Regions from separate parts of the Nonomuraea sp. NPDC054003 genome, predicted to be linked through region 3. Evidence: riboswitches for the same ligand, from Rfam matches in the RefSeq annotation. Region 3 holds a riboswitch; each other region holds the start of a gene.
What was found. Region 3 has a riboswitch for cyclic di-AMP ahead of ACZ6YG_RS38340 (coiled-coil domain-containing protein). Riboswitches for the same ligand answer to the same signal wherever they lie in the genome.
Positions count from the first base shown of each region.

Region 1: it holds a riboswitch for cyclic di-AMP, as region 3 does, so the genes downstream of both, ACZ6YG_RS13445 (D-alanyl-D-alanine carboxypeptidase family protein) here and ACZ6YG_RS38340 (coiled-coil domain-containing protein) in region 3, are expected to answer to the same signal.
Region 2: it holds a riboswitch for cyclic di-AMP, as region 3 does, so the genes downstream of both, ACZ6YG_RS16680 (CHAP domain-containing protein) here and ACZ6YG_RS38340 (coiled-coil domain-containing protein) in region 3, are expected to answer to the same signal.

Region 1 is NZ_JBVJKR010000004.1:607,610-612,451, forward strand. Features, by position in the region: gene ACZ6YG_RS13435 (family 43 glycosylhydrolase) at 1-1,009, opposite strand, end outside; gene ACZ6YG_RS13440 (hypothetical protein) at 1,230-1,670, shown strand; cyclic di-AMP (ydaO/yuaA leader) riboswitch at 1,779-1,912, shown strand; gene ACZ6YG_RS13445 (D-alanyl-D-alanine carboxypeptidase family protein) at 1,925-2,818, shown strand; gene ACZ6YG_RS13450 (DoxX family protein) at 2,924-3,298, shown strand; gene ACZ6YG_RS13455 (LacI family DNA-binding transcriptional regulator) at 3,321-4,325, opposite strand; gene ACZ6YG_RS13460 (VOC family protein) at 4,398-4,784, opposite strand; gene ACZ6YG_RS13465 (RidA family protein) at 4,828-4,842, opposite strand, start outside.
Region 2 is NZ_JBVJKR010000006.1:30,420-35,261, reverse strand. Features, by position in the region: gene treS (maltose alpha-D-glucosyltransferase) at 1-1,563, shown strand, start outside; gene ACZ6YG_RS16690 (maltokinase N-terminal cap-like domain-containing protein) at 1,567-2,907, shown strand; partial or broken gene ACZ6YG_RS16685 (DUF4328 domain-containing protein) at 2,904-3,179, opposite strand; gene ACZ6YG_RS16680 (CHAP domain-containing protein) at 3,208-3,882, opposite strand; cyclic di-AMP (ydaO/yuaA leader) riboswitch at 3,896-4,044, opposite strand; gene ACZ6YG_RS16675 (MFS transporter) at 4,252-4,842, opposite strand, start outside.
Region 3 is NZ_JBVJKR010000019.1:157,647-162,488, reverse strand. Features, by position in the region: gene ACZ6YG_RS38360 (TrpB-like pyridoxal phosphate-dependent enzyme) at 1-985, shown strand, start outside; gene ACZ6YG_RS38355 (50S ribosomal protein bL37) at 1,025-1,102, opposite strand; gene ACZ6YG_RS38350 (DeoR/GlpR family DNA-binding transcription regulator) at 1,245-2,024, shown strand; gene galT (galactose-1-phosphate uridylyltransferase) at 2,021-3,103, shown strand; cyclic di-AMP (ydaO/yuaA leader) riboswitch at 3,174-3,313, shown strand; gene ACZ6YG_RS38340 (coiled-coil domain-containing protein) at 3,319-4,281, shown strand; gene ACZ6YG_RS38335 (response regulator) at 4,299-4,842, opposite strand, start outside.

The DNA.
Region 1 (4,842 bases), on a different contig from region 3:
TCACGGTCGAGGTCGAGACGGGGACGCCGAGGTCGGGCGTGCCGTCGGCGTTCCAGGAGATCTTCTGCACCCGGGTGGTGCGGGTGGTGCCGCAGCCCTGGCTCGACGAGGAGTTGGCGTGGTAGGCGATCCAGGTCTCGGTGCCGTCGGGCGAGGTGAAGAAGGAGTGGTGGCCGGGGCCGTAGACGCCGTTCGCGTCGTTGCGCTGGAAGATCGGGCTGGCGAACTTGGTCCAGGACGCGGCCGACAGCGGGTCACCGCCGCGGTACTCCAGCATGCCGAGCTTGTAGTTGGGACCGTTGCAGTGGCTGGCCGAGTAGGTCAGGAAGGTGCGGCCGCCCCGCTGTAGCGCGAAGGAGCCCTCGTTGACGGCGCCGTTCTGACGCTCCCAGTCCAGGGTCGGGGCCGAGATCCGCCTGCCGAACGCGCTCGCCGTCCACGGGTTCGACATCGGCGCGATGAACAGCGACTGCAGGCCGTCGGACGCGAACGCCGAGAACGTCATGTAGAGGTTGCCGTCGAGCTTGAGCAGGCTGGCGTCGATCGCCCATCCGTTGTCGGGCATCAGGTTGACGATCCCGCGGACGGTGTAGGGCCCCATCGGGTCGGACCCGGCGCTCTCGGCGACGTGGGTGCGGCGGGGCAGGCCGCCCTGCTCCACCGAGTAGTACAGGTACCAGCGGCTCCCGACCATCTCCAGGTGCGGCGCCCACATCGTGTTGCCGCCTGTCCGTACGACGACCTGCTCGGGCGCGCTGCGCAGCCCGGCGATCGTCGCCGAGCGGCGCATGACCACGTCGGAGTTCCACGTCGTGGCGACGTAGTAGTAGAAGCCGTTGTGGAAGACCAGCGTCGGGTCGGCGCTGTTGGGCGTCGGGACGACGGGGTTGGTGAAGGACGGGCCGGGCGCCGCCTGGGCGCGGCCGGTCGTGAACAGGGCTGACAGGACGATCGTGACGACGGCGAGCGTCAGGATCCGGCGCGCCGTGCCCGGCAGGGAAGCCAACACGAGGACTCCTTGGGGGGTGGGGTCGACCAGTTGTGTTAGCGCTAACATAACTGGTTGCTTCGTCGTGCTCACTTGCTGGTGGAGAGATGTGTGCCAAGTGTTAACGCCAACACCACAACCGTCAAGGGCGCCTCCGCCGCCGGCTGGGAGGTAGGACAACCTTCAGAGTGCCTGAAGCTTCCGCTAAGCTTCAGTAACCCTGAAGGTTGGAGGATCGAACGTGAGGGATCACGTCCTGCTGTCCGTGCACGTCCTGGCGGCCATCGTGTTCGTCGGAGGCTCGGCCGTGGCCGCGAGCCTGTTTCCCCGCTACGCCCCCGTTGCGGGCCCGCCGGGCGAGGGCGAGCGCAGCCCGGCCGTGGCCGCCGCCCTGCACCGCATCACCCGCGGCTACAGCCTGTTCGGTCTGGTGGTGCCCGCCGTCGGCATCGTGATGGCCCTCGCGCAGGGCCGGATGGGGGAGCTCTGGATCGTCGCCTCGATGGTGCTGACCGGCGTCGCGGCCGTCCTGCTGGCCACCCAGATCTACCCGCGCCAGCGGGACGCGCTGCGCGACCCGGACGACGGGAGCCGGCTGCGCGCGCTGTCCATGCTCGCCGGCTTCTACAACCTGGTCTGGGCGGCCGTGGTCGTGCTGATGGTCGTCCGGCCGGGAGCGTGACCGGCGATATCGGAGGTCAAGTCCTAATTATGGTGAGTTGCGACGTTTGTCAGATTGCATTACGTTGAGGCTTCATTTGCCCAGACCGTGCGTGCCCCACCCCCGGGGAGCGCACGGCCGCCGAATCCGTTCGCGGAGCCGGGGACCCATTCCCCTCGGGGTGAATCGGCGCACCACGCGCCGTAGGGCACTTCCACGCCCGAACCCGTCAGCTAACCCGGTAGGCGGCATGGAAGCTAGGAGCAAGCCCCCAGATGAACGTCACCCACCGGTTCGGCGGAGCGCTGATCGGCCTCGCCGTCGCCGCCGCGGCGTTGACCGCCGGCAGCACCGCCGCCCACGCCGCCCCGCCGGTCGCCACCCCCGTCGACGCCGCGCAGGCCCCAGCCGCCCCCGCCGTCCTGGCCACGGCCGCCCACCTGGTCGACGCCACCACCGGCCAGGTCCACTTCAGCAAGGAGGCCGACCTGCGCAGGCCGGTCGCCAGCCTCACCAAGATGATGACCGCGTACGTGGTGCTCCAGCGGGCCGAGCCCACCGACGAGGTCGAGGTCACCACCGCCGACGTCGGCTACGCCGCCAGGGGCGGCGCCGCGGTCGCCCACCTGCGCGCCGGCGACACGCTGACCGTCGAGGACATGCTGCACGCGCTCATGCTGCCCTCCGGCGCCGACGCCGCGCACGCGCTCGCGCGCACGTACGGGCCGGGCGTCGAGGAGTTCGTGGCCGCGATGAACGCCACCGCCCGGCAGCTCGGCATGAACGACACGCTGTACGTCAACGCGGACGGCATGCCCTACGGCGGCGGCGGCCACTCCACCGCTCGCGACCAGGTCCGCCTGGCCCAGAAGGTGCTGGAGAACCCGACCCTGGAGAAGGTCACCTCGACCCAGTACCACACCGTCCCCGCGACCTCCGAGCGCCGTTCGTACTCGTGGCGCAACACCAACCGCCTGCTCGGCACCTCCGGCGCGCTCGGCGTCAAGACCGGCTACACCCGCGCCGCCGGTTACACGCTCGCCTTCGCCGCCGATCGGGGCGGCAGCCGGCTCGTCGGCGTCCTCCTCGGCGAGACCAGCTCCAGCCGCCGCTTCCAGACCGCCGAGGCCCTGCTCGGCTGGGCCGGCGCCGCGGCCGCACAGCGATAGCGGTCTCCGTGCGAGCGGCCCGGCCAGGGCCGCTCGCACGGACGGACCGCCGCACCCTCTAGGGTCCTGTTGAACATTTCAAGCCGCGTGAGAACGGGACCCCCCATGAACCTCGCACTGTGGATCGTCGCGGGCCTGCTGGCCGCCGTGTTCGGTGTGGCCGGGCTGATGAAGCTGGCGCAGCCCAAGGAGAGGCTCGCGGCCGCCGGCCTGGCCTGGACGGAGGACTTCTCCGCCGGCGCGGTCAAGGCCATCGGCGGGCTGGAGGTGCTGGCCGCGCTCGGGCTGATCCTGCCGGCGACGTTCGGCGTCGTCCCGATCCTCACCCCGCTGGCGGCGGCCGGGCTGGTCATCGTCATGATCGGCGCCGCGGTCACGCACGGCCGGCGCGGGGAGCATCCGGCGATCGCCGTCAACGTGGTGCTGCTCGTCCTGGCCGCGTTCGTGGCCTGGGGCCGCTTCGGCCCCCATGCCTTCTGACGTGACAGCTCGGCCCGGGGATTCACGGGTGCGCCGTCGAGACCCGCTCCACCAGGTCAGGCTGGAAGACCACGTGACGGTGCTCGTGGCCGCCGGGGCTGTTGGCCTCCTCCAGCAGCATCAGCGCCGCGGTGCGGCCCAGCTGCTCGCGCGGCTGGCGGATCGACGACAGCGGCACGGCCGCCGCCGCGGCGAAGTCGATGTCGTCGTACCCGAGAATCGCCACGTCGGCGGGGACCCGCAGGCCGCGCTGGGTGAGCTCCTGCAGCACGCCCATCGCCACCAGGTCGTTCGCGCAGAACACGGCAGTGGGCCGCTCCTCGCGGGGCAGGCCGGCCAGCTCCTTGCCGGCCTGGCGGCCGGTGGCGACGGTGAGGTCCGGCAGCGGGATCACGGTCAGCTCGCTGTCCGGGCCCAGCACACCGGCCAGGCCGTGGTGGCGGTCCTCCACCTGGCGGACGGGGAACGGCCCGCCGGCGAAGGCGATCCGCCGGTGACCCCGGTCGAGCAGGTGCCGCCCGGCGAGCCGGCCGCCGAGCACGTCGTCCACCGAGACGGCGCACCCGTAGGAGTGGCGCGACGAGCTGTCGAACGTCACCACAGGGATGCCCCGGGAGATCAGCCCGCCCAGCCGCTCCCGCTGGCCCGAGGCGTTGACCGGGGTGATCAGCACGCCCAGCGGGCGCTCCTCCTCGAACATGCGCAGCAGCCGCGCCTCCCGGGCGGCGTCCTTGCTGCTGTTGACCACCATCACGTTGACGTCGACGTCCTGCGCGGCGGTCTCGACGCCGTTCAGCACGTCGATGAAGAACGGGTTGGTCAGGTCGAGCGCGACCACGGCGATCGTCGTGCTGCGCCCGGCCCGCAGCTGGCGGGCGGACCCGTTGCGGACGTAGCCGAGCTGGGCCACCGCCGCCTCCACCCGCATGCGGGTCTCCCTGGCCACCATCTCGGGCCGGTTGAGCACGTTGCTCACGGTGCCGACGGAAACCCCGGCGAGTCGGGCGACGTCTTTGATGCTCGGCATCGTTCCTCGGTCATGAAGTGCGGCGGCGCTTGAACCGTATCAATGCTACGGGCGCCCCCGAGAGACCGCGTCTCAGCGCAGATCGCGCCGCAGCGGATGCTCGGGCGGCACCTCCACCAGCACGATCCGGTGCCCGTCGGGGTCGGCGATCCAGAACTCGACCAGCCCCCACGGCTCCCGCCTGGCCTCGCGCAGCACGGTGACGCCCGCCCGCCGCAGCCGCTCCTCCTCCCGGCCCACGTCGCGGACCTGCAACCACAGCATCATGCGCTCGCCCGCCGGTCCGCCGGAGTGCCCCGACAGTTCGAGGAACCCCTGCCCGAGGAAGAAGACCACGCCGGGATGGTCCGGCGGGCCGAACTCCCGGTAGACGGCCAGGCCGAGCGTCTCGGCGTAGAAACGGCGGCTGCGCTCCAGGTCACCGGGGCGCAGCAGTACGCGGCTGCTCAGCACTTCCATGGCCCGGACCGTTCCCCGCCGGCGCCGGATCAGACGCCGCCGGTCAGGACGGACGGCG
Region 2 (4,842 bases), on a different contig from region 3:
GGCCTCATCGGCAAACTCGACTACCTGCAGTGGCTCGGCGTCGACTGCCTCTGGCTGCTCCCGCTGTACGAGTCACCGCTGCGCGACGGCGGCTACGACATCGCCGACTTCATGAAGATCCTCCCGGAGTTCGGTGACCTCGGCGACTTCGTACGGCTGGTCGAAGAGGCGCACAAGCGCGGCATGCGGGTCATCGCCGACCTGGTGATGAACCACACCAGCGACGCCCACCCGTGGTTCCAGGCGTCCCGCCACGACCCGGAGGGGCCGTTCGGCGACTTCTACGTCTGGTCCGACACCGACACGCGCTACCCCGACGCCCGCATCATCTTCATCGACACCGAGACGTCCAACTGGACGTATGACCAGGTGCGCGGGCAGTACTACTGGCACCGGTTCTTCCATCACCAGCCGGACCTCAACTACGAGAACCCCGCGGTGCAGGACGCGATGCTGGAGGTGCTGCGCTTCTGGCTCGACCTGGGCATCGACGGGTTCCGGCTGGACGCGGTGCCGTACCTCTTCGAGGAGGAGGGCACCAACTGCGAGAACCTCCCGAAGACGCACGAATACCTCAAGCGGGTGCGGGCCGAGGTCGACAGGCTCTACCCGGACCGGGTGCTGCTGGCCGAGGCCAACCAGTGGCCTTCGGACGTGGTGGAGTATTTCGGCGACCCGGTGGGCGGCGGGGACGAATGCCACATGGCTTTCCATTTCCCGCTGATGCCCCGCATTTTCATGGCGGTCCGCCGGGAGTCCCGTTACCCCATTTCCGAAATTTTGGCACAAACGCCGAAAATTCCGGAAAACTGCCAGTGGGGAATCTTCCTCCGCAACCACGACGAGCTGACCCTCGAAATGGTCACGGACGAAGAACGCGACTATATGTATACCGAATACGCCAAAGACCCCCGTATGCGGGCGAACGTCGGCATCCGCCGCCGGCTGGCGCCCCTGCTGGAGAACGACCGCAACCAGATCGAGCTGTTCACCGCCCTGCTGCTCTCGCTGCCCGGCTCGCCGGTGCTCTACTACGGCGACGAGATCGGCATGGGCGACAACATCTGGCTCGGCGACCGCGACGGCGTCCGCACCCCCATGCAGTGGGACCCGGACCGCAACGCGGGCTTCTCCGACTGCGACCCCGGCCGCCTCTACCTGCCGGTGATCATGGACCCGATCTACGGCTACCAGGGGCTCAACGTCGAGGCCCAGCAGAAGAACGCCGGCTCGCTGCTCCACTGGACCCGCCGGATGATCGAGATCCGCAAGCGCCACCCGGTGTTCGGGCTCGGCGAGTTCATCGAGCTCAACTCCTCCAACCCGAGCGTGCTGGCGTTCGTCCGCGAGCTGGGCGACGACCGCATGCTCTGCGTGAACAACCTGTCCCGCTTCCCGCAGCCGGTGGAGCTGGACCTGCGCAGGTTCGTCGGCGTCTCGCCCGTGGAGACCATGGGTGGCGTGCCGTTTCCACCGATTGGCGAACTTCCGTATCTTTTGACGCTCCCTGGGCATGGGTTCTACTGGTTCACTTTGCCGCCGGCCCACACCCAGGAGGAGTAGGACGTGCTGGAGGAGCTCCTTGCCGCATGGATCGCACGCCAACGCTGGTTCGGCGGCAAGGGGCGCCCGATCGACTCGCTGTCGATCGACTCCGACGTCGTCATCGAGGCGGGCGACCCGAGCCTGCGCCACCTGATCGTGTCGGTGTGGCAGGAGGGGTCCCGCGAGCGCTACCAGCTCCTGCTCGGCCTGCGCAGGGAGCTTCCCGACACCCTCACCCACGCCTTCATCGGGCCGTACGCGGCGGACGACGGGGAATGCGTGGTGTACGACGCCGTCCACGACCACGAGCTGACCCGCTGGATCCTGGAGTCGATGGCGGCCGGCTCGGGCCGGGCGGGCGTGCGGTTCCACCACCTGCCCGGCGTCGAGATCGACACCACCCAGCGCAGCCTGGTGCTGGGGGCCGAGCAGTCCAACACCTCGCTGGTGTTCGGCGAGGAGTACATCTGCAAGCTCTTCCGCCGGCTCGTCCCCGGCGTCAACCCGGAGCTGGAGATCGTCACCGCGCTCGCGATCAGGCAGGCGCCGCACATCGCGCAGCCGTACGGGTGGATCGAGACCGACCTCGACGAGACCCCGACCACGCTGGCGATCATGCAGGAGTTCCTGTCGAACTCCACCGACGGCTGGGACCTGGCGCTCACCAGCGTGCGCGACCTCTACAACTCGCTGCCCGGCCTCCCCGCCGCGGAGGCGGGCGGCGACTTCGCCGCAGAGGCGGGCCGGCTCGGCGCGGCCACCGCCCGCGTCCACCACGAGCTGCGCGAGGCGTTCGGCACGGAGGTGATGGAGCCGCACGAGATCAAGCGGATGGCCGAGGACTTCAGGCGGCAGCTCGGCCGCGCCGTGGGCGAGGTCCCCGAGCTGCGCGAGCACGTGCCCGCCCTGGAGCTCGCCTACCACCGGGCCGAGGAGCTGACCACCGAGGTGCGCGTCCAGCGGGTGCACGGCGACTACCACCTGGGCCAGGTCATGCGCACCACCACCGACTGGGTGGTGCTCGACTTCGAGGGCGAGCCCGGCCAGCCGCTGGCCGAGCGCCGCGCGCTCTCCTCGCCGCTGCGCGACGTGGCCGGCATGCTGCGCTCGTTCGACTACGCGGCCAGGCACCTGCTGGCGGACCACTCCGAGGCGGCCCGCCTGGAGCCGATGGCCGAGGAGTGGGCCAAGCGCAACAGGGCCGCGTTCCTTGAGGGCTACGCCGAGGGCGGCGGCGTCATCACCCCCGCCGACACGGCGCTGCTGCGCGCGTTCGAACTGTCGAAGGCGGTCTACGAGGTCGTGTACGAGGCCCGCAACCGCCCCACCTGGGTGTCGATCCCCTTGGCCGCCTTCCGCTAGACGGCCGGGCTCTCGAAGGGCGACACCGGAGCGGCGGGGCGCCGCGCCTCCTGCGCGTTGCTGATCCGCAGGACCACCAGGGCCGCCGGCACCGCCGCCACCAGCATCAGCGCGCAGCTCAGCACGTCGAACCTGGCCGCCGACGCCATGGACTCCAGCTCTTCGGCGTTGAAGAACAGCCGCCCGGCCACGAGCGCCACCCAGTTGCCGATCAGCCAGAGCGCCCACCAGAGCGTGACCAGCCCCGAGCGCGGCCAAGGATCGTTCTCGTCCCGATGGCTGGCGCGGTTGTCAGGCCGTTCAGGCGGCCTTGTACTCGGGGTAGCCGTAGCCGGCCACGTGGGACACGGGCCGGATGCGCTCCTCGACCTTGCCGTTGCCGGTGTTGCCCTCGATCGTGGTGATCGTGCCGTCGCCGTTGTCCTTCTTCACCAGGCCGACGTGGTCGACGGCGCTGATGTTCTTGCTGCCGCCCCAGTCGAAGAAGACGACGCTGCCGGGCTTGGCCTCGCTGCCCCAGCGGTTGTTGTCCTTGAACCACTGGGCGTGGGTGACGGTGTAGGCGTCCCAGCCGATCGTGGAGCGGGCGCCGGCCTGCTCGCCGACCCAGGACACGAACATCGCGCACCAGGGGGCGTTGGCGTACAGCGCGGGCGTGCCGCCGCCGTCACGGGCCAGGGTCTCGGCCGCGCGCGGGGAGGACATGTACCACTGGTGGAACTTGGTGCCGCCGCCGGCGGCGTCCTCGGTGACGCCGATCTGCGACTCGGCGACCTGCAGGACGGTGCTCGCGCTGACGGCGGTGGCCTGGCCGGCGCTGCTGTGCTGCTGGGCGACCGGGTGGGGCTGGGAGGGGGAGGCGGCGGCCGCGGTGGCGGCGGCGGAGGTGCCGGCGAAGGCGGCGCCGAGTGCCAGGGTGGCGCCCAGGGCCAGGCGGGAGGTGGACGGGATGCGATCGAAGATGTGCTTGACCATGCTCGGGGATTGCTCCTTGCTTCCATGCCGCCTACCGGGTTAGCTGTCGGGTTCGGGCGTGGAAGTGCCCTACGGTGCGCCCTTGGTGAAGAGCGACCGATTCACCCCAGAGAAAGGTGGGTCCCCGGTTCCGCCAGAGGGCGGATTCGGCGGCCGCGCCGTGTTCCCGCATGTGCGCGGGTGGGCGCGGTCTCGGCAATTCATCGGCAACGCGCGGGGGCTTACCTAAAAGCGCTGCTCAAGCGCGTGCCATCGATGGGTCCGAAGGTAATCGTCGCGCAAGGGAAAGGGCAAGCGCGGGACGGACCCCGACGACGGGATCCCCTATGACATGGGGGATCCCGCACGAATTCTTTACCTTCGATCCGGTTACGAACCGTCGGGCGAGGAGCCGAGCCGGGGGACGTGGCGCAGGGCGGTGGCCGCCAGGATCGCCGCGGCGAGCAGGACGACCGAGGCGGCCGCCGCCGTGACCGTGAGGCTCGTGGTGAAGGCGGCCCTGGCCGCCTCCGCGAGCGTGGCGGCGACGGAGGCGGGCTGAGCGGACGCGACGGCCATGGCGCCGCCCAGGGTGTCGCGGGCCGCTGCCGCCGCCTCCGCGGGGACTTCCTCCGGTACGCGCAGGCGGGCCTGGTAGACGGCGGCGGCGATGCTCCCGAAGACGGCCAGCCCGGCCGCGCCGCCGAACTCCTGGGCGGTCTCCGACAGCGCCGCCGCCGAGCCGGAGCGCTCCGGCGGCGCCGCGCCGACCACGATGTCGATGCCCAGCACGAGCAGCGGCGAGCCGCCCAGGAAGAACAGCGTCTGCCCGGTCACCAGCGCGGCGAGCCCCGACGTGCCTGCCATCGTGAGGAGCAGGACCCCTGCCGCGCCGAGCACCAGTCCCCCGGCCGCGAGGACCGCGGGCCGGACCCGCCGCGCCAGCGCCGGGGTCGCCACGAACCCGAAGATGATCGCCAC
Region 3 (4,842 bases):
GTTCTACAACGCCCAGGAGGGCGTGCGCAGGCTCACCACCGAGACGGGCGCCGGGCAGTGGGGCAGCTCGCTGGCCTTCGCCTGCGCCCAGTTCGGCCTCGACTGCGAGATCTGGATGGTGCGCGCCTCCTACGACCAGAAGCCGTACCGTTCGGCGCTGATGCGCGTGTACGGGGCGAGCGTGCACGCCAGCCCGTCGCCCGTGACGCAGGCCGGCAGCAAGGTGCTGGCCGAGTACCCCGGCTCCCCCGGCAGCCTGGGCATCGCGATCAGCGAGGCGGTCGAGGTCGCCGCGTCGGCCGACGACACCCGGTACGCGCTCGGGTCGGTGCTCAACCACGTGCTCATGCACCAGACGGTGATCGGCGAGGAGGCGCTGGGGCAGCTGGAGGAGATGCCGGACGTCATCGTCGGCTGCACCGGCGGCGGGTCGAACTTCGGCGGCCTGGTCTTCCCGTTCCTGCGCGAGAAGCTGGCCGGGAAGATCGACCCGGTCATCCGGGCCGTCGAGCCGGAGGCGTGCCCGTCGTTCACGCGCGGCCGCTACGCCTACGACTTCGGCGACACGGCGGGCCTGACCCCGCTGATGAAGATGCACACGCTGGGCCACGACTTCGTGCCCGACCCCATCCACGCGGGCGGGCTGCGCTACCACGGCATGTCGCCGCTGCTGTCGCACATGTACGAGCTGGGGATGTTCGAGGCGGTCACCCGCTCGCAGAGGGAGTGTTTCGAGGCGGGGGTGCGCTTCGCCAGGACGGAGGGCATCCTGCCCGCGCCGGAGCCGACGCACGCGCTGGCCGAGACCATCGCGGAGGCGCTGCGCTGCAAGGAGAGCGGGGAGGAGAAGGTGATCCTGACCGCGCTGTGCGGGCACGGCCACTTCGACCTGGCCGCCTACGAGCGCTACCTGTCGGGCGAGATGGAGGACTTCGCGCTGCCGCAGGAGCGCATCGACGAGGCGCTGAGCGGGCTGCCGGCGTGAACGAGGACCCGCCGCCCGCCGGGCGGGCGGCGGTGTCCGTCAGCGCGCGGTGGGGCGCTTGCCGTGGTTGGCCTTCTTCTTCTTGCGTGCCTTGCCTTTGCGTGCGCGCCTGGCCATATGGTCACCTCCCGGTGGTCGGGGTACGGGATCCGACCCAACGTCCCTCTTCACCGGCTTCCCGGCAAGGCCTGGGGTTACCTAACATTCCCCAACATATTCGTGTCATAATTTGGTGGAATCTGTTGGAAGGAGCGGGGGCGTGCTCGCACAGCAGCGCCAGCAGGCGATCCTCGAACGCGTGCGCAGCAAGGGCGGTGTCCGGGTGGCCGACCTCGTGCGCGAGCTCGGCGTCTCCGACATGACCATCCGCCGGGACCTGGAGGTGCTCGCCGACCGGGGGCTGCTGGAGAAGGTCCACGGCGGCGCCACCGCGGTCGGCCCCGGCTCCACCGAGGAGCCCGGCTTCACCGCCAAGTCGGCCAGGCAGCAGCAGGAGAAGGAGGCCATCGCGCGCCGCGCGGCCCAGCTCGTGCGCCCCGGCACCGCGGTCGCCCTGTCCGCCGGCACCACCACCTGGGCGCTGGCCCACCATCTGATCGGCGTGCCCGAGCTCACCGTGATCACCAACTCGATCCCGGTGGCCGACGTCTTCCACCGCAACGCCCGCGCCGACCGCACGGTCGTGCTCACCGGCGGCGTGCGCACCCCCTCCGACGCGCTCGTCGGCCCGGTCGCGGTGGCCGCGATCCGCCGCCTGCACGTCGACACGCTCTTCCTCGGGGTGCACGGGATGAGCCTGCGCGCCGGGTTCACCACTCCCAACCTGCTGGAGTCCGAGACCGACCGTGAGCTGGTCAGCGCCGCGCACCGGCTCGTGGTGCCGGCCGACCACACCAAGTGGAACACGGTCGGCATCAGCACCATCGCCGAGCTGACGGAGGCCGACGTGGTCATCAGCGACGCGGGGCTGCCCGAGGAGGCACGCAGGGAGCTGGCCGACAGGGCCGGAGAGTTGATCATCGCAGAGGGGGCGGCGTGAAGCGCACCATCACCGAGCTGGCCGACGGCCGGGAGCTCATCTACTTCGACCGGAGCGACGGCGCCGACCGCAGCGCGATCGACCGGCGGCCGCTGGACCCGCGGCCGGTGGCGTCGGAGCTGCGCTACGACCCGCTGACCGAGGAGTGGATCGCGATGGCGGGCCACCGGCAGACCCGGACGTTCCTGCCGCCGCCCGACGAGTGCCCGCTGTGCCCGTCGTCCGACACGCGGGCGTCGGAGATCCCGGCGTACGACTACGACGTGGTCGTGTTCGAGAACCGCTTCCCCTCCTTCTCCGGCAATCTCGGGACTTATCAGGATGTCGGGGGGCTGAGCGAGGTCCGGCCGGGCATGGGGCGGTGCGAGGTTGTGTGCTTCACCTCGACGCACGACTCGTCCTTCTCCCAGCTCTCCGACGACCGGGTGGAGCTGGTCATGGAGGCCTGGGCCGACCGTACGGCCGAGCTGTCCGCGCTGGAGGGCGTCGAGCAGGTCTTCTGCTTCGAGAACCGGGGCGAGGAGATCGGCATCACGCTCTTCCACCCGCACGGGCAGATCTACGCGTACCCGTACGTGACGCCGCGCACCAAGCTGCAGCTCGGGGCGGCCCGGCGGTACGCGGAGCGGCGACAGGGCCGCAACCTGTACGCGGACGTGCTGGCCGCCGAGCGGGTGGCCGGGGTCCGGGTGGTGGCGGCCAACGAGCTGTGGACGGCGTTCGTGCCGGCGGCCGCGCGCTGGCCGTTCGAGGTGCACCTCTACCCGCACCGGCAGGTGCCCGACCTGGCGGCGCTGTCGGAGGCCGAGCGGTCCGCGTTCGCCCCGCTCTACACCTCGGTGCTGCGCGCGCTGGACGGGCTGTTCGGGGTGCCGATGCCGTACATCTCGGCCTGGCACCAGGCGCCGGTCCGGCAGGACCGCGAGCTGGGCTACCTGCACCTGGAGCTGTTCTCCATCAGGCGGGCCCCGGGCAAGCTGAAGTATCTGGCAGGATCCGAGTCGGCCATGGGCGCGTTCGTCAACGACGTGCTCCCCGAAGAAGCCGCACGCATGCTTCGATCACAGGTAGATCACTAAGAGATTTCCGTTTGACTCGCATTACTTGTGATCTACCACTACTATCCCTTCCAGCACGACCGTAAAGCGCCGTGTGAACATGCCTAATCCTGGGCGAGTTGCCCAGGAGCCGGGGACCCAATCGCACTTGGGGTGAATCCACTTCGGTGGTAGGGAGCGCTCCCGTACCCGAACCCGTCAGCTAACCCGGCCGGCAGAGGGAGAGGACCCATCACGTGGCGGCAGCGTCCCCCGCGCATCTTGCCATCGGTTTCGTCACCGCCGCGGCGGTGCTTTTCACCCCGGCCCTTACCACGTCCGCGGCGGCGGACCCCAAGCCCGGCGAGCAGCAGCTCCGCAGGGAGCTGAAGCAGCTCAACGCCAAGGTCGACAAGCTGATCGAGCGCTACAACCTCAAGCGCGTCGAGCTGGCCGAGGCCCGCAAGGCGGCGGAGGAGGCCGACAAACGGCTGGCCACCGCCGAGCAGACCCTGAGCTCCGCCGAGGACCGGGTCGCCGAGCTGGCCCTGCTGCAATACCAGAGCGGTGGCATGCAGCTGCCGAGCCTGATCCAGTTGCCCGACGGCCGCAACGCCGCCCTGCTGGCGCAGCTCACGGCCGAGCAGCAGGCGCTGGTCGACAAGGTGGCCGAGGCCCGCGACGAGACGAAGAAGGCGGCCGACGAGGCCACGGCGCTGACCAAGGAGATCGAGTCCGACGCCGCCGAGGTGGCCGGCCAGCGCGAAGAGGCCGAGGGCGTCATCAAGGACATCGAGAAGAAGCTGGAAGATCTGGTGCCGATCGCCACCGGCCGCCGTTCCGACGGCACCTGGGCGCCGCAGCTCCCGTCGGGCGCCGACAACATCACGCCCCGCACCCGGCTGATGAAGACCGAGATCGCGAAGAACTTCGCCCTGCCGTTCAGCGTGGGCTGCTTCCGCTCCGGGTCGAGCGGCGAGCATCCGCTGGGCCGGGCCTGCGACTTCATGATGAGCACCGGCGGCTCGATGCCGTCAGGGACCAACACGGCCCTCGGCGACCGCATCGCCGAATGGGCCGTGCAGAACCGCGGCAAGCTGGGCGTGAAGTACGTGATCTGGAAGCAGCGGATCAACCACGGCTCGGGCTGGAGCGGCATGTCCGACCGGGGCAGCATCACCGAGAACCACTTCGACCACGTGCACATCTCGATGCACTGAGAAGGGGGTCTCCAGCGTCATCGCGGGACGAGCAGCCCTCGGTTGAACGCCTCGGTGACGGCGGCGGCGCGGTCCCCCACGCCCAGCTTGGCGTAGATGTTCAGGAGGTGACTCTTGACCGTGGCCTCGGTGATGAACAGCCGGGCGGCCGCCTCACGGTTGGTGTTCCCGGCCGCCACGAGTTCGAGGACCTCGAGCTCACGACGGCTGAGCAGCTGCGGCGCGGGGGTCCTGACCCGGTTCATCAGCCGTGCCGCCACCGAGGGGGACAGCACGCTCTCTCCCTTGGCGGCGGCCCGCGCGCCTCGCAGCAACTCCTCCCGGGGGGAGTCCTTGAGCAGGTAGCCGGTCGCACCCGCCTCGATCGCCGGGAGGACGTGGGTGTCGGTGTCGTAGGTCGTCAGGACCAGCACGCGCGCGGTGACGCCCAGCCTGGTCAGCTCGTTGATCGCGGTCAGCCCGTCCATGCCCGGCATGCGCAGGTCCATCAGGATCACGTCGGGCCGGAGCTCCTGGGCGAGCCGTACGGCCGCGGCGCCGTCCGCCGCCTCGCCCAGCACC